One region of the Streptomyces sp. NPDC096324 genome, then DNA from elsewhere that is predicted to be linked to it. Evidence: riboswitches for the same ligand, from Rfam matches in the RefSeq annotation. Region 1 holds a riboswitch; each other region holds the start of a gene.

Region 1 (9,698 bases):
GTGGAAGAACCGCTCGGCCGGTGTCCCCAGAAGGGGGAGAGCGTCGCCGACCTCCTCGACGAGATCGGGCGGACCGGCGACGTAGACGTCGTGCCGGGTCCAGCCCGCCCGGTTGCCCAGCGCGGTGAGCAGCCGTTCGGTCGCCTGGGCCTTGGGGCGGCCGGGCGCGGGGGTGATGAAGGTGACGGAGAGCCGGGGGAGCGCGGCCCGCAGGCGTTCGACGGCGGGCCGGTCGTAGAGGTGCGCGATGTCGCGGGCCACGAGGAACAGACGGGCCTCGTGGGCGGGGTCGAGCTGTTCCAGCAGGGCCTTCACCGGTGCCCAGCCCGTGCCGGCCGCGATGAGGGTGAGGGGCCGGTCGGCCGGAGTCCGCAGGGTGAGGCCGCCGCCGGGCGGGCCCAGCCGCAGTACGTCGCCCACCCGGGTCCGCCGGACGAGGGCGGTGGAGAGGGCGCCGTCCTCGACACGGCTGACGTGCAGGTCGACGGTGCGGTCGGCGCGGGGTGCGTTCGCGAGGGAGTAGGGGCGCCAGACACGTGGCAGATGGGGCACGCTGACACTGACGTACTGGCCGGGGGAGTAGGTGAGCCGCTGCCGTGGCCGCAGGGTGAGGACGACGAGGTCGTCGCCGTGCCGGGTGCGGGAGACGATCTCAGCGTCCCACCAGAGCGGCTCGCCGTGGTGCCGGGCCTCCCAGGCTCCCTGCAGCATGCTCCGGGCGATCGACCCGTACGCGGCGGTCCAGGCCTTCTCGGTCTCGGCGCTCCAGGCGGAGCCCGAGACGACCGCGAACGCGGCGAGCAGGCTCTCCCCCACGGCCGCGTAGTGCTCGGGCCGAGTCAGGTACTTGCGGTGGTCGCGGCCGAGGCTCCGTAAATACCGCGGCAGGTCCGGATCCTCCAGCTTGTCCATGACGAAGGTGAGCGACGCGAAGAGCCGGTCCCGCTGCCGTTCCATGTCCTGGGCGAGGTCCGCCGGGAACAGCGCGCGGAGCTGCGGGTTGTGGCGGAAGAGGTGCGAGTAGAAGTACTTGACCGCGAACTCGGCCCGTCGTTCCACGACCGCGAAGCTGGATCTGAGAATTTCGGGGTCCACGGCAGGAAAGTAGGGAGCCGCCGGGCGCCGGGGTCAAACAGTCGCCCATGTCAGGACGGTCCATGACGAACCGGACGGAGCCCCCCCCTCGCCACCGTCGCCGGAGGGGCTGAACTTTCCCCGGCCGGGGCTGTGACCGTCTGGATCCCGCACCCGCGGCCGGGATCCGGCGTGAGGGGACGTGCCGGTACATCGATGCCCGTCGCCACCGACGGTCACCTCTCCGTCCGACGGCGACGGGCTGATGCACCGGCACGGCCCCGCCCCACCCACCGGCCGCACCCCGTCCCACCCACCGGCACGGCCCCGCCCCACCCACCGGCACGGCCCCGCCCCACCCACCGGCCGCACCCCGTGACACCGCACGGTCGCGCGGCAGGGCGGCGTCGGCTCCGGTCGGGCAGGGGCCCGTGCGCCGGTGCGGATACCGTCGGGGAGTGACCGAGCACGAAGCCTCCGCCAGCGCCGCCCCCGAACTCTTCACCTGGGAGTTCGCCACCGACCCCTACCCGGCCTACGCCTGGCTCAGGGAGAACGCGCCCGTGCACCGCACACGGCTGCCCAGCGGGGTGGAGGCCTGGCTCGTCACGCGGTACGCCGACGCCAAGCAGACGCTCGCCGACCAGCGGCTGTCCAAGAATCCCGCGCATCACGACGAGCCCGCGCACGCGAAGGGCCGGACCGGGATCCCCGGGGAACGCAAGGCCGAGCTGATGACACATCTGCTGAACATCGACCCGCCGGACCACACCCGGCTGCGGAAACTCGTCAGCAAGGCGTTCACGCCCCGGCGCGTGGCCGAATTCGCCCCGCGGGTGCAGGAGCTGACGGATCAGCTCATCGCCGGGTTCGCGGCCAGGGGTTCCGCCGACCTCATCCACGAGTTCGCCTTCCCGCTCCCCATCTACGCCATCTGCGACCTGCTCGGCGTCCCGCGCGAGGACCAGGACGACTTCCGGGACTGGGCGGGCATGATGATCCGGCACGGCGGCGGGCCGAGGGGCGGGGTCGCCCGGTCCGTGAAGAAGATGCGCGGCTATCTCGCCGAGCTCATCCACCGCAAGCGCGAGGCGCTGACCGCGGAGCCCGAGCCCGGCGAGGACCTCATCTCCGGGCTCATCCGCGCCTCCGACCACGGCGAGCACCTCACCGAGAACGAGGCCGCCGCGATGGCCTTCATCCTGCTCTTCGCCGGGTTCGAGACCACGGTCAACCTCATCGGGAACGGGATGCACGCGCTGCTCACCCACCCCGGGCAGCGGGCCCGGCTGCAAGCCTCCCTCGCGGCGGGGGAGAGCGGGCTGCTGGAGACGGGCGTGGAGGAACTCCTGCGCTACGACGGGCCCGTCGAACTGGCCACGTGGCGGTTCGCGACCGAGGACGTGCGGATCGGCGGGCAGGACATCGCGGCCGGAGACCCCGTGCTCGTGGTCCTCGCGGCCGCGGACCGCGACCCCGAGCGCTTCGAACAGCCGGACACGCTCGATCTCTCACGACGTGACCTTCAGCACTTGGGCTACGGCCACGGCATCCACTACTGCCTGGGCGCGCCGCTCGCCCGGCTGGAGGGGCAGACCGCGCTCGGTACGCTCCTCAGCCGTCTTCCCGACCTCCAACTCGCTGGAGATTCGGCCGATTTGCGCTGGCGCGGGGGCCTCATTATGCGTGGATTGCGCACGCTTCCGGTGGAGTTCACCCCGGTCAAATAGGACGCGATCGGTGCATCGGTGACCCTTCGGCGGTCGAGTCGAAGCGGTGATTCCGCATACCGGAATAAGACCCTTGGGGCCACCAGGACATGACGCTCCGTCAAATTCGTGATCTTCATGTGATCAGTACTGCATCGACTTGTAACCAGCGTTCGAGTGCGACTACCTTCACCCATCAACAACGCGGCACCTGCGCCACTCGTTCAGCAGGAGTCGCCGTGCTCCCCGCTGTCGCTCGAAAGGCTCTCGCATGCTCTCCGGGAACGGCCGTCACCGTCGCCCTCGCCAGGCCCCGGCTCTCATCGTCGCCGCAGGGGTGACCGGATCGGCGATCGTCATCCCGTTGCTCGCCGCGGCGAGCGCGAACGCGGCCGACGGGACCACCTGGGACCGGGTCGCGCAGTGCGAGAGTGGTGGCGCGTGGAGCGCCAACGAAGGCAACGGGTACTACGGCGGCCTCCAGCTCGACCAGGACAACTGGGAGGCGCACGGCGGCCTCGAGTACGCCCCGACGGCCGACCAGGCCAGCCGCTCGCAGCAGATAGCCGTCGCCGAGAAGGTGCTCGCCGACACGGGCCTCGTGGCCTGGCCGACGTGCGGGCCGCTCTCGGGTCTCAGCAAGGGCTCCGGCGGGGTCAGCGTCGACACGGGCGTGGCCGGCGACTCGTCGAGCAGCGGCGACGACGCCGGTTCGTACATCTCGTCCGGCCTGGCGACTTCGCCCAGTTCATCCCCTTCGAGTGATTCGTCCAGTTCGAGCGACTCCTCCGGCACGGAGACCGGCACCGCCACGCCCAGTGCCTCGCAGAGCTCCGACGGCGCGGACGCGGCGACCGGCAAGGGTGATGAATCGCCCAAGTCGGGTCAGAAGGAAGCATCTTCGACCCCCTCCACCTCGTCGAGTTCCGGCACCGGGCGACACCGTGGCGGGGGCGCGGCGGAGAGCACGGCCGACAGCCGGGCCGACGGCTCCGCGGGGCGTCACGCCGCGGCCTCCGAGACCGACGGCGCCGACAGCGAGTACGTGGCCCAGGCCATCGGGAACCTCTGGAGCGTTTCCGACGCCCTTGGCCTCGAAAGCGGATGGGGCGATCTGCCCAAGGTGGACACGGCCCCGGCCGACAGCGGTCCCGGCCTCGTCATTCCTGGTCGGAGCATCGCGGACACGGTCGAAACGGTGCAGAACTAGCGGCAGTTCGCGTCACGGTTCGCTGTGGAATGTCCTATTTGGCGCAAGTGAGAGATGGGTCTCAGAAGCCCTGATCGTCTTTGAAATTAGGGCAATCGACTGCTTACGGTCGTGACCGCTCGCCACAGCGGGCTCCGACGGTCGCAACGCCGAATCCTGCCAACGGCCGTACGGGAACAGTCGTCGCGTCATGCGCCGTAGGCAGGAGCGGGGGACCCAAGGTAAGTGCCGGGTCCGGGAGTCGAGAGACACCCGGGAACGGCTTGGGGTGAAGCCGCGTGCCGGACGTCCTGGAGACAGGACCGAGGGCATGCGGCCGGGCAACTCATTCGGCCCGAACCCGACAGCTCACCTCGCAGGCGTCGGTGAGGGGATCTCTCCATGCTGTTCTCCGGCAAGGGCAAGCACCGCCGCCCGAACAAGGCCACCCGTGTCGCCACGCTCGCCGGTGTCACCGGCGTCGCCATCGCGGCCCCGCTGATGGCGGCCGGCAACGCCTCCGCGGCCACCGGCTCCGAGTGGGACGCCGTCGCCCAGTGCGAGTCCGGCGGCAACTGGTCGATCAACACCGGCAACGGCTACTACGGCGGCCTGCAGTTCTCGTCCTCCACCTGGGCCGCGTACGGCGGTACCGCCTACGCCTCGACCGCCGACCAGGCCTCGAAGTCCCAGCAGATCGCCATCGGCGAGAAGGTCCTCGCCGCGCAGGGCAAGGGTGCCTGGCCGACCTGCGGCACCGGCCTGTCGAGCACCCCGTACGGCGGCGGCTCGGCCCCGGCGGCCCCGGCGGCGCCCTCCTCGTCGAGCGCCTCGCAGCAGAGCGCCCCGGCCACCCGTACGACGGAGCAGCCCGCCTCCCGTTCCGCGGAGCGCCCCGCCGCCCAGAAGACCGTCACCACCCCGACCGGCAAGAAGGTCAAGAAGGGCGACGGCGAGTACAAGGTCGTCAAGGGCGACACCCTCAGCTCGATCGCCGAGAAGAAGCACGTCAAGGGCGGCTGGCAGAAGCTGTTCAAGCTGAACAAGGACATCGTCGCCGACGCCGACGTCATCTACCCGGGCCAGCAGCTCCACCTGCGCTGAGCAGCGCGGCACGCCGGTCGACCCGGCCGCTTTCGGCGGAGGGTGGCCGCGATTCCGGCACCGCGCCGCGACGCCCGGCAGGCAACGTCCCCTCGTGGGGCGACGCCCGGCCGGCAACGCCCCCTCGTGGGGTCTCCGCACGCACCGGAGGCCCGCCGAGGTCCCCCGTCCCCACGGGCTCCCCGCTCCGGCACGTGTTCCCCCGCACGTGTCGGAGCGGGGTTTTTTATTTCTTTTTTTGTTCCGTTCAGGAACAATATGTAGGCTCAGTCCGCCCAAGGGGTGGTCGATCGCTGGCCGATCCCCCTGAGCCGGTTAGGCTCATCCCGCGGGGCTGACAAGCTCCGCGTACCGCGTCACATCCCAATAAGGAGATGCTCGTGCCGTCCATCGACGTCGTCGTAGCCCGGGAAATCCTGGACTCCCGAGGCAACCCCACGGTCGAGGTCGAGGTCGGCCTCGACGACGGCAGCACGGGTCGTGCCGCCGTTCCGTCCGGCGCCTCCACCGGAGCGTTCGAGGCCATCGAGCTTCGCGACGGTGACCCGAACCGCTACCAGGGCAAGGGTGTCGAGAAGGCCGTCCTCGCCGTCATCGAGCAGATCGGCCCGGAGCTCGTCGGCTACGACGCCACCGAGCAGCGCCTGATCGACCAGGCGATGTTCGACCTCGACGCCACCGACAACAAGGGCTCGCTCGGCGCCAACGCCATCCTCGGCGTCTCGCTCGCCGTCGCGCACGCCGCCTCCGAGGCGTCCGACCTGCCGCTGTTCCGCTACCTGGGCGGACCGAACGCGCACCTGCTGCCCGTTCCGATGATGAACATCCTGAACGGCGGCTCGCACGCCGACTCCAACGTGGACATCCAGGAGTTCATGATCGCCCCGATCGGCGCGGAGTCCTTCTCCGAGGCCCTGCGCTGGGGCGCCGAGGTCTACCACACCCTCAAGAAGGTGCTGAAGACCAAGGGCCTGTCCACCGGCCTCGGCGACGAGGGCGGCTTCGCCCCGAACCTGGAGTCCAACCGCGCCGCCCTCGACCTCATCCTCGAGGCCATCAAGCAGGCCGGTTACGTCCCCGGCGAGCAGATCGCGCTCGCGCTCGACGTCGCCGCGTCCGAGTTCTACAAGGACGGCAAGTACGAGTTCGAGGGCAAGTCCCGCTCGGCCGCCGAGATGACCGAGTACTACGAGGAGCTCGTCTCCGCGTACCCGCTCGTCTCCATCGAGGACCCGCTGTACGAGGACGACTGGGCCGGCTGGAAGGTCATCACCGACAAGCTGGGCGAGAAGGTCCAGATCGTCGGCGACGACCTCTTCGTCACCAACCCGGAGCGCCTGGCCCGCGGCATCGAGGAGGGCTCCGCCAACGCCCTGCTCGTCAAGGTCAACCAGATCGGTTCGCTGACCGAGACCCTGGACGCCGTCGAGCTGGCCCAGCGCAACGGCTTCAAGTGCATGATGTCCCACCGTTCCGGCGAGACCGAGGACGTCACCATCGCCGACCTCGCGGTCGCCGTGAACTGCGGTCAGATCAAGACCGGCGCCCCGGCCCGCTCGGACCGCGTCGCCAAGTACAACCAGCTCCTGCGCATCGAGGAGATCCTCGACGACGCCGCGGTCTACGCCGGCCGCAGCGCCTTCCCGCGCTTCAAGGGCTGAGCCCCGCGCGCCTCAGGAAGCGTCCTCCGTACGTCCCCGTACCCGGTCCCGTACCGTGTGCGGGGACGTACGCACGTGAGGGGCCCGTACGGCGGGCCGGTACTGGGGAGGCGGGACTCATGGCCGTGAAGGACCGGGACCGGTTCTCCACCTCGACCAGGCTGAAGCTGCTCGGCGAGCAGACGGCGGCCAGGGTCTACCGCTCCCAGACCAAGCGGCAGGCGCGCCGCTCCCGGCTCACCGGCCGGGCCGCGCTGCTCGCCATGGTCCTGTGCTCCCTGATCGTCGCCCTCGCGTACCCGATGCGGCAGTACGTCTCCCAGCGCGCCCAGATCGGCGATCTGGAGCGGCAGCGGGAGCAGGCCCGGCAGCGGGTCGAACAGCTTCGCGACCTCAAGGCGCGCTGGCAGGACGACGCGTACGCCGAGCAGCAGATCCGGCAGCGGCTGCACTACGTCATGCCGGGCGAGACCGGCTACATCGTGATCGACCCGGACGCCGCGAAACAGTCCCGGGCCGAACAGGACACCGCCGACCGCCCCTGGTACACCGATGTCTGGGACGGCGTGGACAAATCCGACGCCGCCGACCGCTGACGACCCATGAACTGACCAGAAAGACACGTGACTCACGGCATGGAAACGCCACCCCCCACCACCCCGCGCACCGAGCCCACCGACGCCGACGTCGAGGCCTTCAAGCAGCAGCTCGGCCGGCCGCCGCGCGGACTGCGCGCGATCGTGCACCGCTGCCCCTGCGGCCAGCCGGACGTGGTCGAGACGGCGCCCCGCCTCCCCGACGGCACGCCGTTCCCGACCACGTACTACCTGACGTGCCCGCGGGCCGCGTCCGCGATCGGGACGCTGGAGGCCAACGGGGTCATGAAGGAGATGACCGAACGGCTGGCCACCGATCCCGAGCTGGCCGCGGCCTACCGCGCCGCCCACGAGGACTACATCGCGCGCCGTGACGCGATCGAGGTCCTGGAGGGCTTCCCGAGCGCGGGCGGCATGCCGGACCGGGTGAAGTGCCTGCACGTCCTGGTGGCGCACTCGCTGGCCGCCGGACCCGGCGTCAACCCGCTCGGCGACGAGGCCATCGCCATGCTGCCCGAGTGGTGGCGCAAGGGCGCGTGCGTGACGACCCCGGACGCGCCGGCCGGCGAGACGACCGAGGACGGTACCGGCCACTTCGCCGTGAAGCCCGTCGAGTCCGCCGAGTCCACCGGTTCCGCGGAGTCCGCCGAGGACGGCCGGTGACCCGCGTCGCCGCCGTCGACTGCGGTACGAACTCCATCCGGCTCCTGGTGGCCGACGCGGACCCGCGGACGGGCGAACTCACCGACCTGGACCGGCGGATGACCATCGTCCGGCTGGGCCAGGGCGTCGACCGCACCGGGCGGCTCGCCCCCGAGGCGCTGGAGCGGACCTTCGCCGCCTGCCACGCCTACGCGCGGACCATCAAGGAGCACGGCGCCGAGCGGCTGCGCTTCGTCGCCACCTCCGCCTCCCGGGACGCGGAGAACCGCGACGAGTTCGTGCGCGGGGTCCTGGACATCCTCGGCGTCGAGCCCGAGGTCGTCACCGGGGACCAGGAGGCCGAGTTCTCCTTCACCGGCGCGACCAGGGAACTGTCCGGGCGCGACGACCTCGCCACGCCCTACCTGGTCGTGGACATCGGCGGCGGCTCGACGGAGTTCGTCGTCGGCGCCGACCGGGTGCGCGCGGCACGCTCCGTGGACATCGGCTGCGTACGGATGACGGAGCGTCACCTCGTGCGCGACGGCGCGGTCACCGACCCGCCCACCGCCGAGCAGGTCGCGGCCATGCGCGCCGACATCGAGGCCGCCCTCGACCTCGCCGAGGAGACGGTCCCGCTGCGCGAGGCGCGCACCCTGGTGGGGCTGGCCGGCTCGGTCACCACGATCGCGGCCATCGCGCTGGACCTCGCCGAGTACGACTCCGAGCGGATCCACCACTCCCGCGTCTCCCTCGCGCGCGTCCGCGAGATCACCGAGTGGCTGCTGCGCTCCACCCACGCCGAGCGCGCGGCCGTCCCCTCCATGCACCCGGGCCGGGTGGACGTGATCGGGGCCGGTGCCCTCGTCCTGCTCTCGATCATGGAGCGGACCGGGGCCGAGGAGGTCGTGGTCAGCGAGCACGACATCCTCGACGGCATCGCCTTCAAGGTCGCGGAGGACGCCGAAGCGGCCCGGCAGGGCGACTGACACCGGCAGGGTGACCGGCGCGGGCCGGGCGACTGGTGCCGGCCGGGTGTCCCGGCGCCCGGTGACGCGTCGAGAACGGGTGTGAGGCGGCCCCGGTTCCCCTCCCGAGGGGCCGGGGCCGTCGGCGTTCTCCGGCGGCCGAACAGGGCTCTGGAGGGCCGTGTGGGCCGGGCCGCGCGGGCGTGGCACGGGTCTCCTTTGCTACTGATCGGTAGCCTCGGCTGAGCGGGTCGGATAGCGTATGAGCGTGCTGGAGGGGGTCCCGGACGCCGTCCCGTAGGGCTTCGTCGAGAAACTTCGTGAAGTTCTTCACAAGGAAAAAGCCCCTGCTGAGCGACGAAGAGGCCACGAAGGGGCCACTTGGGCCCTTCCGTGGGGCCGGGCGGGTCCGGCAGCATCGTCGGTGAAGCGTTGCGGCCGCGTTTCGGGGCGGTGAAACACAGGTGTGGTCCGCTCGGCCGAACGGGTTGGGCCGCAGCTCACGCGGTGTTGACAACGGTACGAACCGTACGGCGGTCCACCCCCGCCGCCATGGCCCCGGTCACGGGGGCGGCGGAGTGTAGCAGAGCCCCTGTCCGAGCTTGTGAAGGGGCGCACGAGCGACCCCCCTGAAGCGGGTGGATACTCGATGGCATGAGCACCACGGAGCGTCCCAGGATCCTCGTAGTAGGCGGTGGGTACGTAGGCCTGTACGCAGCTCGGCGCATCCTCAAGCAGATGCGCTACGGAGAGGC
Region 2 (9,698 bases), on a different contig from region 1:
GGCCGCCGACCGGCCGGCCGAGAAAGAGTCGCCCAAGGAGAAACAGGAATGACCGACCCTGCCCAGAAGGGGGAGTTCGACCTCGGCGCACTCCTCGCCGAGCGCGGAGCCGAGCGCTACGAACTGCACACGAAGTACCTGAACCACCAGCTCCCGCGCATGCTGCACACCATCGGCTTCGACAAGGTCTACGAACGGGCCGAGGGCGCGCACTTCTGGGACGCCGAGGGCGACGACTACCTCGACATGCTCGCCGGCTTCGGGGTGATGGGCCTCGGCCGCCATCACCCCGTCGTCCGGCAGGCGCTCCACGACGTCCTCGACGCCTCGCTCGCCGACCTCACCCGCTTCGACTGCCAGCCGCTGCCGGGCCTGCTCGCGGAGCGGCTGCTCACCCACAGCCCGCACCTGGACCGGGTGTTCTTCGGCAACAGCGGCACGGAGGCCGTCGAGACCGCGCTGAAGTTCGCCCGGTACGCCACCGGCAGGCCGAGGATCCTGTACTGCGCCCACGCCTTCCACGGGCTGACCACCGGTTCCCTGTCGGTGAACGGCGAGGACGGCTTCCGCGACGGTTTCGCGCCCCTGCTGCCCGACACCGCCGTCCCGCTCGGCGATCTCGACGCCCTGGCCAGGGAGCTGAAGAAGGGCGACGTCGCCGCGCTCATCGTCGAGCCGATCCAGGGCAAGGGCGTCCACGAGTCCCCGCCGGGATATCTGCGCGCCGCCCAGGAACTGCTGCACCGGCACAAGGCGCTGCTCATCGCGGACGAGGTGCAGACCGGCCTCGGCCGGACCGGGGACTTCTACGCCTACCAGCACGAGGAGGGCGTCGAACCGGACCTGGTGTGTGTCGCCAAGGCGCTCTCCGGCGGCTATGTGCCGGTGGGCGCGACCCTCGGCAAGGACTGGATCTTCAAGAAGGTCTACTCCTCCATGGACCGGGTCCTCGTGCACTCCGCGAGCTTCGGCTCCAACGCGCAGGCCATGGCGGCGGGTCTCGCGGTGCTCTCCGTGATGGAGAACGAGCAGATCGTCGCGAACGCGCGTGTCACCGGAGAGCTGCTGAAGTCCCGGCTGGCGGCCCTGGTCGACCGCTACGAACTGCTCAGCGAGGTGCGCGGGCGGGGACTGATGATCGGCATCGAGTTCGGGCGGCCCGCGTCGCTCAAGCTGCGCAGCCGCTGGACCATGCTCCAGGCCGCGCGCAAGGGGCTGTTCGCGCAGATGGTCGTCGTGCCGCTGCTCCAGCGGCACCGCATCCTCACCCAGGTCTCCGGCGACCACCTGGAGGTGATCAAACTGATCCCGCCGCTGGTCATCGACGAGCGCGACGTCGACCGGTTCGTGGAGGCCTTCACCGCGGTGATGGAGGACGCGCACAACGGCGGCGGGCTGATGTGGGACTTCGGGAAGACACTGGTGAAGCAGGCGGTGGCGAACCGCTGAGGTTCTTTGCCTCTGGGGCAAGAAAATTGCCCCAGGGGCAATTGTTTGGCTCAATGGTTCCATGAGCCCTGCCGATCCAGGGGCGGCCGAAGAGCCGTCCGCCGAGCTGCACGCCGTGGCGCCCCGGCTCCGCGCCCTGCGTCGCGCGGCCTCCCTCACGCTGGAGGCCGCCGCCCGAGCCGCCGCACTCTCGCCGGCCCATCTGTCCCGGCTGGAGACCGGACAACGCCAGCCCTCGCTGCCGATGCTGCTCACGCTGGCCCGTGTCTACGGTACGACGGTCTCCGAACTGCTCGGCGAGGCGGTCCCCGACCGTGACGCGGTCGTACGGGCCGCCGACATGGAACCGGCCCCGGCGGGCGGCTGGACCTACTGGCAGGCGGGCTCCGCGGGCCGCGGCATGCAGGCCCTGCGCGTGCACGTCCCCTACGGTTCCCAGGGTGACATCGTGCGCGTCCACCCGGGCGAGGAGTGGCTGTACGTCCTCGAGGGGCGGCTCAGTCTGCGCCTCGGGGACACCGCGCACGTCCTCGCGCCGGGAGACAGCGCCCACTTCGACTCGCTGACCCCGCACCGCATCGCCGCCGCCGAGCGCGACGGAGCCGATCTCCTCTTCGTACACACCCTGCTGCAGAGCCCCGTCGCCGCGCTGTGCCTCGGCCCGGCGACGGGCCACCCCACCCCGGGAGAGACGTCATGACCGAACCCACAGAACCCCGCCGCCGGTCCATGGAGGACAGGTTCCCGCGCGCCCTGTGGGTGCGGCTGATCATCTACGTCGCCGTCGGCCACCTGTTCGCGGCCTTCATCTACCTGCTCTTCACGCTGGGCGCGCAGAACCAGTAGGCCCGGCCGGTGAGCGTGGCTCCGGGTCAGTCCAGGAGCCGCGCGCGCAGGCGCTCCCGGAGCTCCGGCGTGAGCCCCAGCCCCTGCTCCAGGTAGACCTCGACGCTGCCCCACTTCTCCTCGATCGTGTCGAAGGCGGCTGTCAGGTACTCGGCGCGCGCGTCGAACAGCGGGCTGAGCAGTTCCATGACCTCGGGGGAGTAGGCACCGGCCGAGGAGCCGTTGCGGTGGACCTTGTAACGGCGGTGCGCGGCGTTCGACTCCAGGTAGTCGGTCACGATCGCCTCGCGCTCGACGCCGAGGGCGAGCAGGGTGACCGCGATGGACAGCCCGGCGCGGTCCTTGCCCGCCGCGCAGTGCATCAGCGCGGGCACGCTGTCGTCGGCCAGGGAGTGCAGCACCTGGGCGTGCTCGGCCGTGCGCTCGCTGATGATCGTGCGGTACGAGTTGATCATCCGGTTCGCGGCCTTGCCGTCGCCGAGGAGCCCGCGAAGCTGGTCGATGTCTCCGTCGCGGACCATCTTCCAGAACTCGCTGCCGTCGGCCGGGTCGCTCAGCGGGAGGTTCACGTTCCGCACACCCGGCAGCTCGACGTCCGGGCCCTCCAGCTTCTGGTCCGCGGCGTTGCGGAAGTCGAAGATCGTGTGGAGCCCCAGGGAGGTGAGGAACGCGGCGTCCTCCTCCGTGGCGTGCGCGAGGTGGCCGCTGCGGAACAGCTGCCCGTGGCGCACTCTCCGGCCGTCCGCGGTGGGCAGCCCGCCCACGTCGCGGAAGTTCCGCACTCCGCCGAGCTCGGGCTCGGTCGACGGGACCTGCTGCGTCACGGGGGCTCCTCCCATTCGGCCGCCGGCGTCGCCGGGCTGGACTCGGCGCCGCTCGTCGGCAGTTGTACCGGCTTGCGCTGTCGACGATACGACATGGGTTCCTCGGGCAATGAGTTGTCCACAGGCGGCCTTCTCGCGCACGGAAACCCCTGGAAGCGACCCTCTACAGCCCCATTGAATCGAATAGTCGTTCGATGGGTGCTCGGGGTCGACCCCCGGGTCGGTGGTGCCCTTCCCGTCGCGCGGGGCTTGCGGGTCAATTGAGACGAAATGCCGCATTGAGGGTGTGTCTTTTGTGTGCCGTCTCGCGCGGAGATTTCGGATGTGCCGGATATCCGCCCGCGTCGCATCTGACCCTTCTGTCCGAATAGGCGCCTTCGTTACAACTGGCCCTGGAATAGGGGACCCTGGGGCGAGTCGCGTGAGGAGCGTCATATTCGTGACGATGCGTTGCCGTCCTCATTTCCCAACCCACCAGAAGCTACGGGCGGGTTGAGAGGTCCGGAAGATCGTCACTCCACGGAGGGTGACGGTGATTTCCGCATGGATCAAGAAAGGCGAGCGCACAGAAACCGCCCATAGTTGTCGACGCGCTCTCATCTCGCTTACGTTCTGCCTCAATCCGGACGGACGCCCAATCCTGCCGCCGCCCGGAATCCGCACACTCACCCGTACACGGCAGGAGCGGGGGACCCACAGGTTCCGTGCCTGGTCCGGTCTCCGGAACAGGCTAGGGGTACAGCCGCGCAGAAGCGGCCGGGCATCTCCAGCCCGCACCCGACAGCTCACCCCGCAGGCGCCGGAGAGGAATTCGTCATGCCCGCGAAGGGTAAGCACCGCCGTCCCAAGTCCCTCCGTTTCACCCGCTCGATCGCCGTGGCCGGAACCGGTGGCGCCGCACTCGCGCTGCCGCTGATGGGAGCCACGGGCGCCCAGGCCGCGACGCCGGCCACCGCCGTCGCGCACCACGTAGAGAAGGCCGCGACCGCCGCCCCCGCCGAGAAGTCCGCCAAGACCGGCACGTTCAAGACGTACGCGGTGAAGCGCGGTGACTACCTCTCGAAGATCGCCGACGAGCAGAACGTCGGCGGCGGCTGGAAGAAGATCTACGCGGACAACCGCTCCGCGATCGGCAGCGACCCGTCGCTGATCCACCCCGGTCTGAAGCTGTCGCTCGGCAAGAAGGCCGCCTCCGCCGCCCACGCGGCGACGCAGTCGTCCGCCAAGGCGACCACCTCGGCGAAGCCCGCCCAGGCGACTCCGGCCGCGTCCGACACGGCCGCGTCCGACTCCGCCTCCACCAACAGCTCCTCCGGCTACACCCTGCCGGTCGACAGCAGCAGCGTCGGCACCGGTTACAAGGTGGCGGGCAGCATGTGGTCCAGCGGCTACCACACGGGCGTCGACTTCGTGGTCCCGACCGGCACCACGCTCAAGTCCATCGCGGCGGGCACCGTCGTCTCCGCGGGCTGGGGCGGCGCCTACGGCAACCAGGTCGTCATCCAGCACGCCGACGGCAAGTACTCCCAGTACGCCCACATGTCGTCGCTGTCCGTCTCGGCGGGGCAGACCGTGACCGAGGGGCAGCAGATAGGCCTCTCCGGTGCGACCGGCAACGTGACCGGACCGCACCTGCACTTCGAGATCCGCACCACGCCGGACTACGGCTCCGACATCGACCCGGTCGCGTACCTGCGCTCGCACGGTGTCGCCGTGGGCTGACGCCCCTGCTCCTCCTGCTCCTGACGGCAGGAAGATCTCCGAAGGCCGGACCCCATGATCCCCTGGGTCCGGCCTTCGGTGTTCCCGTGGCGCGGCCTCGGGTCGATCGCTGCGTCAACATCCTTGGCGCGGGCCCTATTCCAGAGTTGACCAATGCTTGGCGAGTGGCTTATCTCACCGTCCGTCAACCCTTCCCTACGGTCGCGTAGCTCACATCAAAAGGTGAATCATGCTTGATGTGGCAGACGATTCGAAGAGTGACAAGAGATCAGTGATCGGGTCGTACGTGGCGGTGGGGGACAGCTTCACCGAGGGCGTCGGCGACCCTGGGCCCGACGGAGCCTTCGTCGGCTGGGCCGACCGGTTCGCGGTACTTCTCGCGGACCGCAGGCCCGAGGGCGATTTCGACTACACCAATCTCGCCGTGCGCGGCAAACTGCTCGACCAGATCGTCGAGTCCCAGCTCCAGAGGGCGAAGGAACTCGGCCCGGACCTGGTCTCGTTCTGCGCCGGCGGCAACGACATCATCCGCCCCGGCACCGACCCCGACGAGGTCGCGGAGCGCTTCGAGCGCGCGATCGCCGACCTCACCTCCGCCGTCGGCACCGTCATGGTGACGACCGGCTTCGACACCCGTGACGTTCCCGTGCTCAAGCATCTGCGCGGCAAGATCGCCACCTACAACGGACATGTGCGGGCCATAGCGGACCGCTACGGCTGTCCCGTGCTCGACCTCTGGTCCCTGAAGACGGTCCAGGACCGGCGGGCCTGGGACGGCGACCGGCTGCACCTCTCGCCCGAGGGGCACACCCGGGTGGCGCTCCGGGCCGGACAGGTGCTCGGCCTCGAGGTCCCGGCCGACCCGGACCAGCCCTGGCCGCCCCTCCCGCCGCGCGGCACGCTGGAGGTGCGCCGCGACAACATCCAGTGGGCGCGCGAGTACCTGGTCCCGTGGATCGGACGGCGACTGCGCGGGGAGTCCTCGGGCGATCACGTCTCGGCCAAGGGAGCCCTGTCCCCGGACGACATCAAGCTGCGCATCGAATCGGTGGCCTGAGCGCCACCGGCCCTGCCGACGGTCCCGGTTCGGTGGGCGTCACGCTCTTTGGCGGCGGCCCGGCTCGGCCGGACGGGACCGACTAGGTCGGCGAGCCCGGACGGGACCGCGTGCCGTCGCCGCGGTCGGGTCAGCCCATGGTGTTCAGGGGCGCCGCGCGCGCTCGGGCGGGATCCGGCCGGGGTCGAGGCTGGGCCGGGGTGGGCCGTGACCCGTGGCCGGGTCGGGGGCCAGGGCCGGAGCGCGTGATCCGGGTCGGTTCATTGCGTTCCGCCTCTGTCCCGCCCCCGCGTGAGCGTCAGCGCACCGCTGCCATCAACGCGGCGCGTTCCAGGCCCAGTTCGCGGGCGAGGGCCTCGTCGGCCCATTCCTGGGTGCGTGCCCGCGACACCGCTCCGGAGTACGCGGTCATCTGGACCGCCAAGCCGTCCAGCAGCGCCGTGAGTCTGAGGACCGCGCTCGTGGGGTCCGGGCAACGGAACTCGCCGGCGGCCACACCCTCCGCGATCACCTCGGTCATGGCGGCCTTCCACTGCCGGTCGAGGTCACGGGTGACCTCACACAGCGCGGGCTCCCGCAGAGCGACCGCCCAGCCCTCGATCCACAGGCGCCAGCCCTTGGCCTGCCCGGTCGGGGCGTACCAGCGCACGGCGGCACGAAGGCGGCGCAGCGCCGTCGTGCGGCGGCCGAGCAGCTTGCGCAGATGGGCGAGGTCGTCCTCGGCGGCGTGGGTGAACGCGGCGGCGACCAGCTTCTCCTTCGTCGAGAAGTGGTAGAGCACCAGCGCGTTGCTCACGCCGAGGGTCGAGGCCACGTCGGCGATCCGTACCGCCGCGACGCCCCGCGCCTCGATCTGTTCGACGGCGGCCCGCAGCAACTCCTCACGCCGCTCCGCCACACTCAACCGGACTCTCGCCACGCGGCAACCCTACACAGCCCTTTCGCCGGAGGCCCCGCGGGAGCGGCGGCGTCCCGGAGCGGCTTCCGCGGACTCCGGCCGGCCCCGCCCGCCGCCGGTCGGCGATCCCGTGGTCGGCCTTGACACGGCCCTCCTCGTGGATACGCGTCACGATCCTCACAGGCACGGGTCACGCGAGCGCGCCGCTCGTCGTGACCGGGTCCTCAGCGGTACCAGCCGAACCGCTCCGCGATGACCGGGAGCCGGTCGGTGACGATGGCGTGGGCGGCGGCCCGCGGGGTCGTGCCGTCGGCCTCCGCGCGCGCGAGCGTCCGGTCGATCAGGGCGCGCATGGAGCGCCGGGTGTGGGCGAACGCCTCGTCCGCGTCGGCGCCGATGTCGCCGAACAGGGTCCACCACCACCACGCGTTCGTACCGGAGTTGACCACGACGTCCGGCAGGACGGTGATCCCGCGCGCGGCGAGCAGTTCCTCCGCGTCCGCGAGGACGGGCATGTTGGCGGCCTCGACGATCCAACGGGCCGTGATCTCCCGCTGGTTCGCCGTGTCGATCGCGTACGAGACCGCGGCGGGCACCAGTACCTCGGCATCGGCGGACAGCCAGGCGTCACCGGGGAGTTCGCGGTCGTCCGGGCGCAGCACCGCGCGGTCGACCGTCCCGTACGCGTCCCGTGCCGCGAGCAGTGCCTCGATGTCGAGGCCGTCCGGGTTCGCGATGGTTCCCTTGATGTCGGCGACGGCCACGACCTTGAGTCCCGCCCGTGCGAGGAAGCGCGCGGTGGCCCCGCCCATGGTGCCGAGTCCCTGCACGGCGACGCGCGTTCCCGCGTACGGGGTACCGGCCCGGTCCAGCGCGGCGAGCGCCGACTCGGCGACCCCGCAGCCGCCGACCAGTTCGTCGAGGCCGATGCCGTCCACCTCGACCGAGAAGGCGTCCGCGAGCCGCCGCCGGGCCGCCGCCTCGTCGTCGAGCAGCGGGTACACGGCCTGGATCGACGAGACGAGGCCCGCCTCCGCGGCGGCCCGGTCGACCAGGTCCTGGCTGAGCCCGAGATCCTCGCCGGTGGTCCAGAAGCTCTCGATGTAGGGCCGCATGGCGCGCAGATAGCGCACCAGCAGTCCGTACGCCGCCGGGTCCTGGGGATCGCAGTCGATCCCGCCCTTGGCCCCGCCCAGCGGGATGTACCGGCCCTCGGGGTTGTAGTGCAGCGCCTCTTTCATGGTCATGCCGCGGGCGAGCCCGGTGACCTCCTCCAGCGTGCAGCCGGGCCGCATCCGCAGACCGCCGCTGGAGACGCCCCGCACGAGACGGTCGACGACGAGGAACCCCGGACGGCCGGTGACATGATCCGTCCAGGTGAGCGTCATCAGGGGGGCGGCGGTCATCGGGTCTCCTCGGGGACGGCGATCAGGGTGGGGCCGGGGGTGCGCAGCGCCTCGGCGAGCGCGGCGCCCAGCTCCTCCGGGCTGTACGCGTGCGTGCCCTGTCCTCCGTAGGCGCGGGCCAGGGCGGGCAGGTCGACCGGGGCGAGGTCGACGGCCGTGGGCGTGTCGCCCCGGGCGGCCATCTCGTCACGGATCTCCCCGTAGCCGCCGTTGTCGAAGACCACGACGGGCAGCGGGAGGCGGAGCTGTACCGCGGTCGCCAGTTCCTGCACGGTGAACTGGAGGCCGCCGTCCCCGCTGAGTGCCACGACCTCGCGGCCGGGGCACGCCGCCTTGGCTCCGATCGCCGCGGGCAGAGCGTAGCCGAGGGTGCCGTAGCCGGTCGGGTGAAGATAGCGGCCCACGGGGCCGAGCGTGAGGTGGGGGAGCGCTCCGTAGTAGCAGCACTGGGCGCTGTCCGAGGTGATCACGGCGTCCTCGGGGAGGACGGAACGGATCGCCCGCAGGTAGGGGATCCAGCGCGCGTCGCGCCCGGCGGTCTCGGCGTTCCGCGCGGCCCGCAGTGCCGCCGCCCGCCGGACGGGGTCCTCGTCGGGCACGCGTGCGTGCGGGCGTTCGCCACGCCGTCCCTCGACGGCGCCCGGCACGCGGGCGTGCCGGCTCGTACCGTCCGGTTCCCGGAGAGCGGCGAGCAGCGCCGTCAGGGACGGCAGCGCGTCGCCCACGACCGCGACGTCCGCGGCCGGACCCGCGTACATCTGGTCCGGGTCGATGTCCACGCGGATCAGCGTGCCGTTCAGGGCGGGCGGCGCGGACCAGAAATCGGACTCGGCGAGTTCGGTGCCCACGGCGAGTACGGCGTCGCGCTCCGCCAGCCAGTCCCGGACCGCGGGGCTGTGCAGCGACACGCCGACGGCCAGCGGATGGGTCTCCGCGACGATGCCCTTGCCGTTGGCCGTGGTGACGACGGGAGCGCCGAGCCTCTCGGCGAGGGCCAGGCCCGGGGCGGCCGCGCCGCGTGCTCCGCCGCCGAGCACGAGCGCCGGACGACGTGCCTCGCGCAGCGCCTCGGCGGCCCGCTCCACGGCGAGCGGCGCCGGAGCGAGGGGAAGGACGGGAGGGGCGATGCGCGCGGGAGCCGTCTCTTCGGCGGCCTCCAGCAGATCGAGGGGGATCTCGATGTGCGCGGGGCGCGGCCGGCCGGTGCGGAACAGGGTGAAGGCGCGTGCCACCGCCGCGTCGATCTCGGCGACCGAGGACACGCGGTGGCTGAACGCGGCCACGCCCCGCAGGGCCTCCGTCTGACTGCGCGTCTCGTGCAGCAGGCCGGTCGCGAGCCGGGGGTGGCGCAGGGGCATCCCGGGGGAGACGACGAGCAGCGGCACGCTGTCGGAGTAGGCCTGGCCGACGGCGGCCGCCGCGTTCAGCAGGGCGGGTCCGGTCGTGGTGATCACGACACCGGGACGCCCGGTCACGCGCGCGTAGCCGTCGGCGGC
Region 3 (9,698 bases), on a different contig from region 1:
GACGGTGAGCTGGGCCTCGGACCCGTACTACTACGGCAACGACCTCCCGTACCTGTTCTGCTGGACGCCGCTGGTGCTGGCCGGCGCGTCCTACTGGTCGGTGGACGCCGTGATCAAACGCCGCCGGCAGCAACGGACCGGCTACTGAGCCCGAGGGGCTGATCGGCGGGCCGGCACGAAGTCCCGCGGGTGGAGCGGGACTTCAGGTGCGGCTCCGGCCCCCCCGGCGTCTGCGGACGGCGTGGTTCACGGAGGCCACGGCGCCCGCCAGGCAGAGGCCGACCACGACGACGGGGATGATGGCGAACCACTCGGTGTCCCACCATCCGCCCGCGTCGCCGGCGTAGACGATGCCCCCGGCGGTGAGGAACAGGCCCGCCACGAGCTTGCCGGGCTGGAACTCATGACGAGGCACGGGCCACCTCCGCCTGGCCGACGCCGACCTGGAGGTCGAGGTCGAAGATGCCGCCGTCCTTGCCGCCCGTCGCCGGCGGCAGGATCACCCGCTTGTGCTTGCCCGGTTCCACGTCCACGTCCTTCTTGTCATCGCCCGGAAGCTGGATGTCCCCGACGCCCACCTCGACCGTCAGCCGCACGGTCGCGTCCTTGGGGACGATCACCTTCAGCCGGCCCGCGCCCACCTCGGCGTTCGTCTTCACCGTCTGCCCCTTGGCGAGGTCGACCCCGCTGAGATCGAGGGTGCCCACTCCCGTGCCCAGGTCGTAGCCCGGCCGTACGTCGGCCGCGGTCGCCGGGGTCCAGTACGTCCGTACCCAGTGCGTGCCGATGTCCTTCGGCAGGGCCGCGGAGGCCGCGAGGAGACCGGCCGTGATCACCGCGAGGAAGACCGTTCCCGCGCCCGTGCGCCCGCGGAACGAGCTCACGGCGATGCCCAGGCCGAACACGACGAGCGCGGTGGCCAGTCCGGCCTGAAGGCTGGTGCCGAGCGCCTGGTCGTGCCAGTTCAGGCTGGTGGTGAGGCCGCCCGCGAGGAGCGCGAGCAGGAAGACGCGGCCGCCTATCGGGCGGGGGCCGCGCTGTCCGCGCTCCCGTTCCGTCCGCGGGGAGGGGCGGGAGGTGCCGCGGGCGATGTTGAGCGCGGCGGCGACATCGCGGTCCCGGGTCTCCACGGGACCCCACATGTAGCCGGTGCCGCCGACGTGCGAACCGTCCTTCACGATCGGGTCGCGCCACCACGAGGGATAGGAGTCGGGGGCCGGCGGGGCCTTCGCCTCCGGCGGGGCGTCGGCGGCGGCCTGCGCGGCCAGCGGGTCGGGGTCGGCGGCGCCGCGGTTCTGCGACCAGTAGCCCGCGCCCGCCAGCAGCAGGGACAGGACGACGGCGAACGTCAGCACGCTGCCGTTCCTGAGCATGGACAGGAACACTCCGCAGCCGACCAGCGCGAAGAGCACGGCGGTCAGCGCGGGACCGTCGACCCGGCCGGTGAGCAGCTTGCGGACCTCGTTCTCCTCTTCGTCGTCGTACGGGACGAAGAGCCACGCGAAGCCGTAGAAGATGAGGCCGATGCCGCCGGTCGCGGCGAGCACCGCGAGCACGATACGGAAGATCACCGGGTCCATGTCGCACTGCCGGCCGAGCCCGGCGCACACCCCGCCGAGCATCTTCTGCCGGCGGTCGCGCCGGAACCTGCGCGGCACCTCGGGGGAGGCGTCGGTGTCCGCCGACCGTGCCGCGGCCGCTTCCCCGTGAGCACGCGGCTCGTCACCGGGAGCGGCGCCGGGCTCCGGCTCCGCCGCCGCGTGCTGCTGATCTGTCATGCGTCCATGGTGACGGGCGGGACGGCGCGGCGGGAGTCGGGACGACCCTGGCCGAACCCTGATATCCGCCCGGAAGGGGAGGGCGGGGACTGTTCGAAGGCCGGTTCTCGAAGATCAGGGGAGTATCCGGGGCCGACCCTGATGCTCCGGTCCGCCGGGCGTGTGAACATCGATGGCATGCCGGAAGCCGCAGTCCTGCCCACCGACGACCCGCGGCCCCCGCGCAAGCTCTACCGGAGCAGCGACGGACGCTGGCTCGGGGGAGTGGCGCGAGGGCTCGCCGGGCATCTCGGGCTGCCCGTGGTCTGGGTGCGGCTGGTGTTCGTCGGACTGTTCATGGCGGACGGGCTGGGCGCGCTGCTGTACGCCGCGTTCTGGTTCTTCGTGCCGCTCGGCGTCGGCGGTGTCGGCTCCGGCCGTACCCCGGCGTTCACCACCGAGACCTCGCCCGACGGCCGGCGCAGACTGGTGGCCCGCAAGCCGGACAAGGGCCAGATCGTCGCCCTCCTCCTCATGGTCGTCGTGGCCATGGTCTTCGTCGGCAACGTGAACCTCGGCGGCGGCACGAAGGCGTACCTGTGGCCGACGGTCCTCGTCGGCGCGGGTGTCGCCCTGGTCTGGCGCCAGGCGGACAACGCGCGGCGGGCCCGCTGGGCGGAGGTCGGCCGCCGCCGCCGCACGCTCACGCTGCTGAGGTCCGCGGCGGGCGTACTCCTCGTCACTGCCGGCGTCTCCGGGATCTTCGTCCTCCAGGGCTCCGCGGCCCACCTCGGCTCGGTGCTCCAGGCGGCGCTCGCGGTCCTCGTCGGCATCGCGCTGCTCGCCGGCCCCTATCTGATCCGGATGACCCAGGACCTCTCCGAGGAGCGCCTGATGCGCATCCGCGCGCAGGAGCGGGCCGAAGTCGCCGCCCACGTCCACGACTCCGTGCTGCACACCCTCACCCTGATCCAGCGCAACGCGGAGAACGCGAACGAGGTGCGCCGCCTGGCCCGGGCCCAGGAGCGCGATCTGCGGGCCTGGCTCTACAAACCGGACGGCAGCGGCAAGGACGAGGACGAGGAGCCCGCCACCCTCGCCGAGGCGGTCCGTGGCCACGCCGCCGAGGTCGAGGACAAGCACGGCGTCCCCATCGAGGTCGTCGTCGTGGGCGACTGCCCGCTCGACGACCGGCTGACCGCACAGATGCAGGCGGCGAGGGAAGCGATGGTGAACGCGGCCAAGTACGGTGGCGAGGGCGGCGCCGTGCAGGTCTACGCCGAAGTCGAGGGCAGGACGGTCTTCGTGTCCGTCCGCGACCGCGGCCCAGGCTTCGACCTCGACGCGATACCCGCCGACCGCATGGGCGTCAGAGAATCGATCATCGGCCGCATGGAGCGCAACGGCGGCACGGCGCGACTGCGCGCGGTGCCGGACGGCGGCACGGAGGTCGAGCTGGAGATGGAGAGGGCGGAGAAAACGTCATGAGCGACACGAACGAGCCTGTGGAGTCCGGCGGTTCGGCCGCGGAGACCTCCGGTGCCACCGCGTCCGCGGGCGCCGACGCCGAGGGCGGGCGCCGGGTGCGCGTGGTGCTCGTCGACGACCACCGCATGTTCCGTACGGGGGTCCAGGCCGAGATCGGGGAGACCGCGCGGACCGGCGTCGAGGTGGTCGGCGAGGCCGCGGACGTCGATCAGGCGGTCACGGTCATCACGGCCACCCGCCCCGAGGTCGTCCTCCTCGACGTCCACCTTCCCGGCGGCGGCGGTGTCGAAGTACTGCGCCGCTGCGCCCCGTTGATGGCCGACGCCGAGCGGCCGGTGCGTTTCCTCGCGCTGTCCGTGTCGGACGCCGCGGAGGACGTGATCGGTGTGATACGCGGCGGCGCCCGGGGGTACGTGACCAAGACGATCACCGGCACGGATCTCGTGGACTCCGTCTTCCGCGTCCAGGACGGCGACGCGGTCTTCTCCCCGCGCCTCGCCGGATTCGTCCTCGACGCCTTCGCCTCCACCGACGCCCCGCCCGTCGACGAGGACATGGACCGTCTCACCCAGCGCGAGCGCGAGGTCCTGCGCCTCATCGCCCGGGGGTACGCGTACAAGGAGATCGCCAAGCAGCTCTTCATCTCCGTCAAGACGGTCGAGTCGCACGTCTCGGCGGTCCTGCGCAAGCTCCAGCTCTCCAACCGCCACGAGCTGACCCGCTGGGCGACGGCGCGACGACTGGTCTGACACCGGGGTTCAGGCGACCCGGGTGGCCCCGGCGAAGGGCATCTCGCTGATCGGGGCCACCCGTACGGGCGCCGACGGATTCGGGGCGTGGATCATCTGGCCGTTGCCGATGTAGATGCCCACGTGGGTGATGCCCGCGTAGAAGAACACCAGGTCGCCGGGCTGGAGTTCGGAGAGCGTGACCCGTCGGCCGGCGTTGATCTGGGAATAGGTCGTGCGGGGCAGGGAGACGCCCGCGGAACGGTAGGCGGCCTGGGCGAGCCCGGAACAGTCGAAGGCGTTGGGCCCGGTGGCGCCCCAGACGTAGGGGCTGCCGAGCTTCGCGTAGGCGTAGGCGACGGCGGCCGCCGCCCGGGAGTTGGGTGCCGCGGTGCCCGCTCCGGCGGCACCGGACGCGTCGGACGTGCCGGACGACCCGACCGGTGCGGGGTCGCGCGAAGCGTCGCGCGACACGTGCTGCTGGTCGTTCGCGCCGCCTCGCTCCGCGTACCGCGTGCGCTGCTCCGGAGTGAGGCGGTCCAGCAGCCGGCGTGCCGCGGTGAGCTTCTCGTTGACGGTCTTCTTGTGCTGCTTCAGCTCGGTCTGGCGGGACTTGAGCCTGGCCAGTTCGATGTTCGCCGCTCCGCGCAACTGCTCGAGCTCGCGGAGCTGTTTGCGTACCCCGGCGATCTCCGCCGACTGCCGGGTGCCGACCCGCTCGGCGAGGGCGGCCCCGTCGAGATACTGATCGGGGTGGTCGGAGAGCGCGAGCTGCACCACGGGGTCGAGCCCACCGCTGCGGTACTGCGCCGCCGCCATCGAACCCAGCGCGTCCCTGGCCGAGTTGAGCCGCTCCTCCCGGCGGGCCGCCTCGTCGCGGAGCTTGCTCAGCCTCGCCTCCGCCTGGCCGGCCTTCTCCTTGGCGCCGTCGTACTTCTGGGTGGCGGCCTCCGCCTCCTCGTACAGCTTGTCGACCCTGGCCTTCACCTGTGCCGGGGAGAGCTGGGGGTCGGCGTGTCCGACCCCGTCGAAGCCGGTGGCCGTCGCCGCGCCCGCGAGGGCGATGGTGACCGCTGTGCGGGCCGTGTTTCCGCCGACCGAACGCTGTCTGGCCTTGCGGTGCGCTGCCACGAGGGCCCACATCCTTCCGTGCGACCGTCCTTGAGGGGCGGTCAAGCGGTGACACGTCCGGCGGCGGCGCACACAGGGGGAGCGGTGCCGCCGCCGGACCTTCTCGGCGGTGGTGTCCGACTGCCGTCCCTGGCCCGGACGGTGGTGGGGAGCCGGTCACCTGGTGGAGGACGCTAAACCTGAGAGTGTGCCGTTGGTAACGCTATGTACGGAACTATCGCGATTGGATCGACGAGCGACCAAATGTGGCCAAGATCCTGTCTGTGCGGCACCGACTTGACGCAGGGTCATGACCGAATCGGTGAATCACGGACACTTCGCGTGATGTCGGTGCTATGGGTGACACGCGACGGTCCGGTGGAGGGAGAGTGGAGGAAGGGGCGGCCGGGTCGGGAGGGGCCCGGTCGGCGGGGGCGTCAGGGGGTGCGATTAGGCTCCGGCCCCATGGGCGTACTCATCCACCTCTTCGTCGGCCTGCACATCATCGGCATCGCCGCGCTCCTCGGCGGCTTCCTCACACAGATGAAGGCGATGGGCAACGGCACCGCCCGCTTCGTCCCGGCGATGCTGCACGGCGCGCTGACCATGCTGGTGACCGGAGTCGCCCTGGTCGGGCTCAACCAGGCCGACGGCGGCACGGTCAACACCGTCAAGATCGGCGTGAAGCTGGCCCTGCTGATCGTGATCCTCGGGCTCGTCTATGCGCAGCGGGACGAGGAGACGGTGGACAAGCGCCTCTTCGGCCTGGTCGGACTGCTGACCGTCACGAACATCTTCATCGCCGTCCTGTGGACCTGACCGGCGCGCACACCGCCCTGCGCCGGACCTGACCGGCGGCCTCCCTTCCGTGACGTCCCGTGACGCGCGGACCGGACAGCCGCGTCATCCCCGTACCTCGGATCTGAAGGCGAGAGCGGTGCCCGCGACCGCCAGGAGCCACGCCGCCACCGCGATCCACAGCAGCACCTGTCCGGTCCCCTTGAGCCAGAAGACGTCGAGGGCGGCCGAGACCGCGAGGGTCGCCACCGCCGACATCCCCATCGGGAAGACGGACGACCAGCGCCGTACGTCGTACCGCGGGCGCGGCCACACCACCTCCGCGACGGCCAGCAGGAAGTAGCAGGCGAGGTCCAGGACGAGCAGCGCGCCGGTCGTGGCGCGCAGGACGCCCTGGTCGTCGTTGTTCCACAGATACGGATTCACGTCGTGCGCCACGACGAGTCCCGCTCCGGCCAGCGCCGAGATGCCCAGCGCGCCGGCCGCGATCCAGTGGTCCCCCGCGCCCTTCCTCACCTCCCGCGGGTCGAAGTTCGCGAGCGAGAGGACGTACAGCGCGATCCCCACCCAGAACAGCGTCATCGCGGCATGCGCGAGCCAGTCCGAGCCCACCTCGCCGGCGATCGTCGAGCCGAGGACCGAGAGCCCCTGCGTGGCCACGCAGACGAGGAACACCTCTCCCGCCATGCGGCGCCGCCAGTGCCGCAGGACGCTCAGCAGCAGGACCGGCCAGAGCACGGCCGACAGCGCGAGCAGGATCTCGGCGAGCGTCTGCCACCCCAGTGTGGAGAACCTGGTACCGAGCACGGTGGTCGCCGCGACCGCGTCGAGCCCGGCGGGAGTGCCGGCCCGTCGCGCCCATTGCGCCCGGTCGCCCACCAGCCGGGCGAGGAAGTCCGAGGCGAGACCGACCCAGGCGAGCGACGCGAGGAACAGCGCGATCCGGGACAGGACCTCGTAGCCGGTCAGGTGCAGCCCGATCGAGAGGATGCCGGTGGCCATGACGGCGGCCCCGGCGGCGGGCGCCCACCCCGCCCACCAGGAGCGGAGCGGAATGGTGTCCGTCATGTCCGGTGTCTCTGGCATGCGTCGATGCTAGGGACCCGCGGAGCGGTTGCGGGCGGGCCACGCGCGGGCGGCGACGAAAACGCGGAGCACGCGCGCGGGGATCGGGAGAGCCCGCACGCGTGCCCCGCGCGAGGGGCTTCCGGCTCCCGGGCTACGCCGGGCGCACCACGCTGTGGATCGCCGAGGTGCCGTCGTAGTAGATCGACTCCTCGCGGACGTACGCTCCCGGCTTCGGCGCGTGGATCATCATGCCGTCGCCGATGTACATGCCGACGTGGCTGATGTCGTCGTAGAAGAAGACCAGGTCGCCGGGCCGGGCGTCGGCGAGGGAGACCGTCGTGCCGGCGTTCACCTGGTCGTAGGTGACGCGGGGGAGGCTGACGCCGGCGGCCTTCCAGGCGGCCTGGGTCAGGCCCGAGCAGTCGTAGGAGTCCGGGCCGGTGGCGCCCCAGACGTACGGCTTGCCTACCTGCGCGCGGGCGAACGCGAGCGCCTCGGCCGCCTTCGACGAGGAGCCCGTGGCCGTCGATCCCGTCGACGACCCGGCCGTCGAGCCGGCGGCCGGGTCACCCGTGCTGTCCGACGACGGCTGCGCCTGGGCGGCCTTCTCGGCGGCGGCCTGCTGCCGCGCCAGCTCCGCCGCCTTGGCCGCGGCCTGTTCCCGCTTCTTCTTCTCGACCGCCGCCAGGCGCGCCTTTTCCTCGGAGTTCAGCTTCGACAGCAGGTCGCGGGCCTCAGAGAGCTTGTGCTGCACTTCGGCCTTGGACGTCTTGAGCGCCTTCTGCGAGGCGGTCAGCGACTCGAGGCTCGCGGTGGCCTCCGTCCGCTTCTCGGTGGTGGCGGCCTGCTCCGTGATGTAGTCGTCGACGGCCGCCTTCTGGCGGTTCGTCAGGCGGCTCATCAACTGGGTCTGGTCGAAGTAGTCCTGGGGGTTGTCCGCGAGCAGCAGGGTCGCGGTGTCGGGCGCGGCGGCCCCGGTGCGGTACTGCGCCGCGGCGAACGATCCCAGTTCTTCGCGCGCGGTGTTGAGCTTCTCTGTGCGCTGGGCGACGTCGTCGAGCAGGGTGTCGACGCGCTCGCGCTGCTTGGCGGTCTTCTCCCGGTTCGCGTTGTACTTGTCGGTGGCGGTCTCGGCCTGGTGGTAGAGGTCGTCGACCTTCTTCGAGACCGCTTCGATGCTGGGCCGGGGCTCGGCCGAGGGTGCGGCGTTGGCGGTCTGGGAGAGCAGGGCCACGGAGGTGAGGGCCGCCGTGGCGAGGGCGGGGGTCCGTATGCCTGCGATGCGCGCACCGGTGGGACGCGCCTTGCGGTGTGACGCCAAGAGAGGCGACTCCTTCCGTCATCCGCCTGCCGAGTTAGCTGTCGGGTTCGGGCGGGAGGTTCCGGAAGGCTGCCCTACGGTCCGTGCCCCACAAGGCGGTTGGACCGATTCACCCCAAAATCGGTGGGTCCCCGGCTCCAGGGCCTCGCGGCGCACCGGATTGGGCGGAGGCCGCCCGGCCCGGCGGTGTTCGCCGGATGCGGTCGAGCGGCCTTCGAGCACGCTAGCCAACCGGTGTGGCCCGTGTGAAGGTTGATGCCCGATACGTCCGATACATTTTCGTGACCATTGCCGCGCGCGCCGCCGGAAGCGGCCCGAAGACCCATCGGCGCGTGCGCCGCCGGAAGCGGCCCGCCGACCCATCGGCCGGCTCCATCGCTCGGCCCCATCCCGCTCCGGATGACGCGGCCGGGCGTCGCGGCGACCGCTCGTCGGTCGGGTCGCGGCTCGGGACGGCCCGCCGCGCCGGCCCCGCGCCGGGTGACCGGACCGTCGCGCGCCGTCACGGACGGTGAGGTGTCGGCGGGCGAAGCCGTGAGCACCTGGTGTCCGCCGTGTGCCTGGTCACGACTTCGGGCCGAGTTCTCGGGGTGGCGGCGGGCTGTCAGTGGGGCGGCCTAGACTCGGAGAGCGATGAGCAGCCTCTTTGACGACAGCTTCCTGGCGAACCTCAAGCCCTCCGCGGCCCACGAGGACGAACACCCGCCGCCGCCCGAGGACGATCACGTACCGGAGCCGGTTCCGGACGATCTGTTCGGCGGGAAGTTCGACCTGCCGCCGAGCCGGGACGCTTACTACCGCGACGGCGCGCCCCGGCCCGCCGTGGACCCCGCGGCCCTGCTGGACGGACTGAACGAGAACCAGCGCGCGGCCGTGGTCCACTCGGGCTCCCCGCTGCTCATCGTGGCCGGCGCGGGCTCGGGCAAGACCCGCGTCCTCACGCACCGGATCGCGCATCTGCTCGGCGAGCGGAACGTCCACCCCGGCCAGATCCTCGCGATCACCTTCACCAACAAGGCCGCCGGCGAGATGAAGGAGCGCGTCGAGGCCCTCGTGGGCCCCCGCGCCAACGCGATGTGGGTCATGACCTTCCACAGCGCCTGCGTCCGCATCCTGCGCCGCGAGAGCAAGACGCTCGGCTTCACCTCGTCGTTCTCGATCTACGACGCCGCCGACTCCAAGAGGCTGATGGCGCTCGTCTGCCGTGATCTCGACCTCGACCCCAAGAAGTTCCCGCCGAAGTCGTTCAGCGCCAAGATCTCGAACCTGAAGAACGAGCTGATCGACGAGGAGGACTTCGCCGCTCAGGCAGCGGACGGCTTCGAGAAGACCCTCGCCCAGGCGTACGCGATGTACCAGTCGAGGCTGCGCGAGGCCAACGCGCTCGACTTCGACGACCTGATCATGACCACGGTCAACCTGCTGCGC

The links. Region 1 has a riboswitch for cyclic di-AMP ahead of ACIQ7M_RS22345 (transglycosylase family protein). Riboswitches for the same ligand answer to the same signal wherever they lie in the genome.
Region 2: another riboswitch for cyclic di-AMP. It lies ahead of ACIQ7M_RS02670 (peptidoglycan DD-metalloendopeptidase family protein); the one in region 1 lies ahead of ACIQ7M_RS22345 (transglycosylase family protein).
Region 3: another riboswitch for cyclic di-AMP. It lies ahead of ACIQ7M_RS14640 (NlpC/P60 family protein); the one in region 1 lies ahead of ACIQ7M_RS22345 (transglycosylase family protein).

The regions. Positions count from the first base shown of each region.
Region 1 covers NZ_JBIWFK010000007.1:552,040-561,737, forward strand. The annotation lists gene ACIQ7M_RS22330 (globin domain-containing protein) at 1-1,095, opposite strand, end outside; gene ACIQ7M_RS22335 (cytochrome P450) at 1,533-2,804, shown strand; gene ACIQ7M_RS22340 (transglycosylase family protein) at 3,121-3,993, shown strand; cyclic di-AMP (ydaO/yuaA leader) riboswitch at 4,177-4,370, shown strand; gene ACIQ7M_RS22345 (transglycosylase family protein) at 4,375-5,076, shown strand; gene eno (phosphopyruvate hydratase) at 5,451-6,737, shown strand; gene ACIQ7M_RS22355 (septum formation initiator family protein) at 6,857-7,333, shown strand; gene ACIQ7M_RS22360 (DUF501 domain-containing protein) at 7,373-7,996, shown strand; gene ACIQ7M_RS22365 (exopolyphosphatase) at 7,993-8,964, shown strand; gene ACIQ7M_RS22370 (NAD(P)/FAD-dependent oxidoreductase) at 9,598-9,698, shown strand, end outside.
Region 2 covers NZ_JBIWFK010000001.1:622,096-631,793, forward strand. The annotation lists gene dxs (1-deoxy-D-xylulose-5-phosphate synthase) at 1-52, shown strand, start outside; gene ACIQ7M_RS02650 (aspartate aminotransferase family protein) at 49-1,449, shown strand; gene ACIQ7M_RS02655 (helix-turn-helix domain-containing protein) at 1,511-2,149, shown strand; gene ACIQ7M_RS02660 (DUF6126 family protein) at 2,179-2,295, shown strand; gene ACIQ7M_RS02665 (tyrosine-protein phosphatase) at 2,322-3,119, opposite strand; cyclic di-AMP (ydaO/yuaA leader) riboswitch at 3,776-3,931, shown strand; gene ACIQ7M_RS02670 (peptidoglycan DD-metalloendopeptidase family protein) at 3,936-4,841, shown strand; gene ACIQ7M_RS02675 (SGNH/GDSL hydrolase family protein) at 5,113-5,898, shown strand; gene ACIQ7M_RS02680 (TetR family transcriptional regulator C-terminal domain-containing protein) at 6,197-6,817, opposite strand; gene ACIQ7M_RS02685 (Glu/Leu/Phe/Val dehydrogenase dimerization domain-containing protein) at 7,021-8,202, opposite strand; gene ACIQ7M_RS02690 (5-guanidino-2-oxopentanoate decarboxylase) at 8,199-9,698, opposite strand, start outside.
Region 3 covers NZ_JBIWFK010000005.1:100,925-110,622, forward strand. The annotation lists gene ACIQ7M_RS14600 (DoxX family protein) at 1-148, shown strand, start outside; gene ACIQ7M_RS14605 (hypothetical protein) at 203-415, opposite strand; gene ACIQ7M_RS14610 (PspC domain-containing protein) at 402-1,778, opposite strand; gene ACIQ7M_RS14615 (PspC domain-containing protein) at 1,956-3,245, shown strand; gene ACIQ7M_RS14620 (response regulator transcription factor) at 3,242-3,994, shown strand; gene ACIQ7M_RS14625 (NlpC/P60 family protein) at 4,004-5,104, opposite strand; gene ACIQ7M_RS14630 (hypothetical protein) at 5,549-5,902, shown strand; gene ACIQ7M_RS14635 (tellurite resistance/C4-dicarboxylate transporter family protein) at 5,987-6,967, opposite strand; gene ACIQ7M_RS14640 (NlpC/P60 family protein) at 7,101-8,270, opposite strand; cyclic di-AMP (ydaO/yuaA leader) riboswitch at 8,278-8,447, opposite strand; gene pcrA (DNA helicase PcrA) at 8,904-9,698, shown strand, end outside.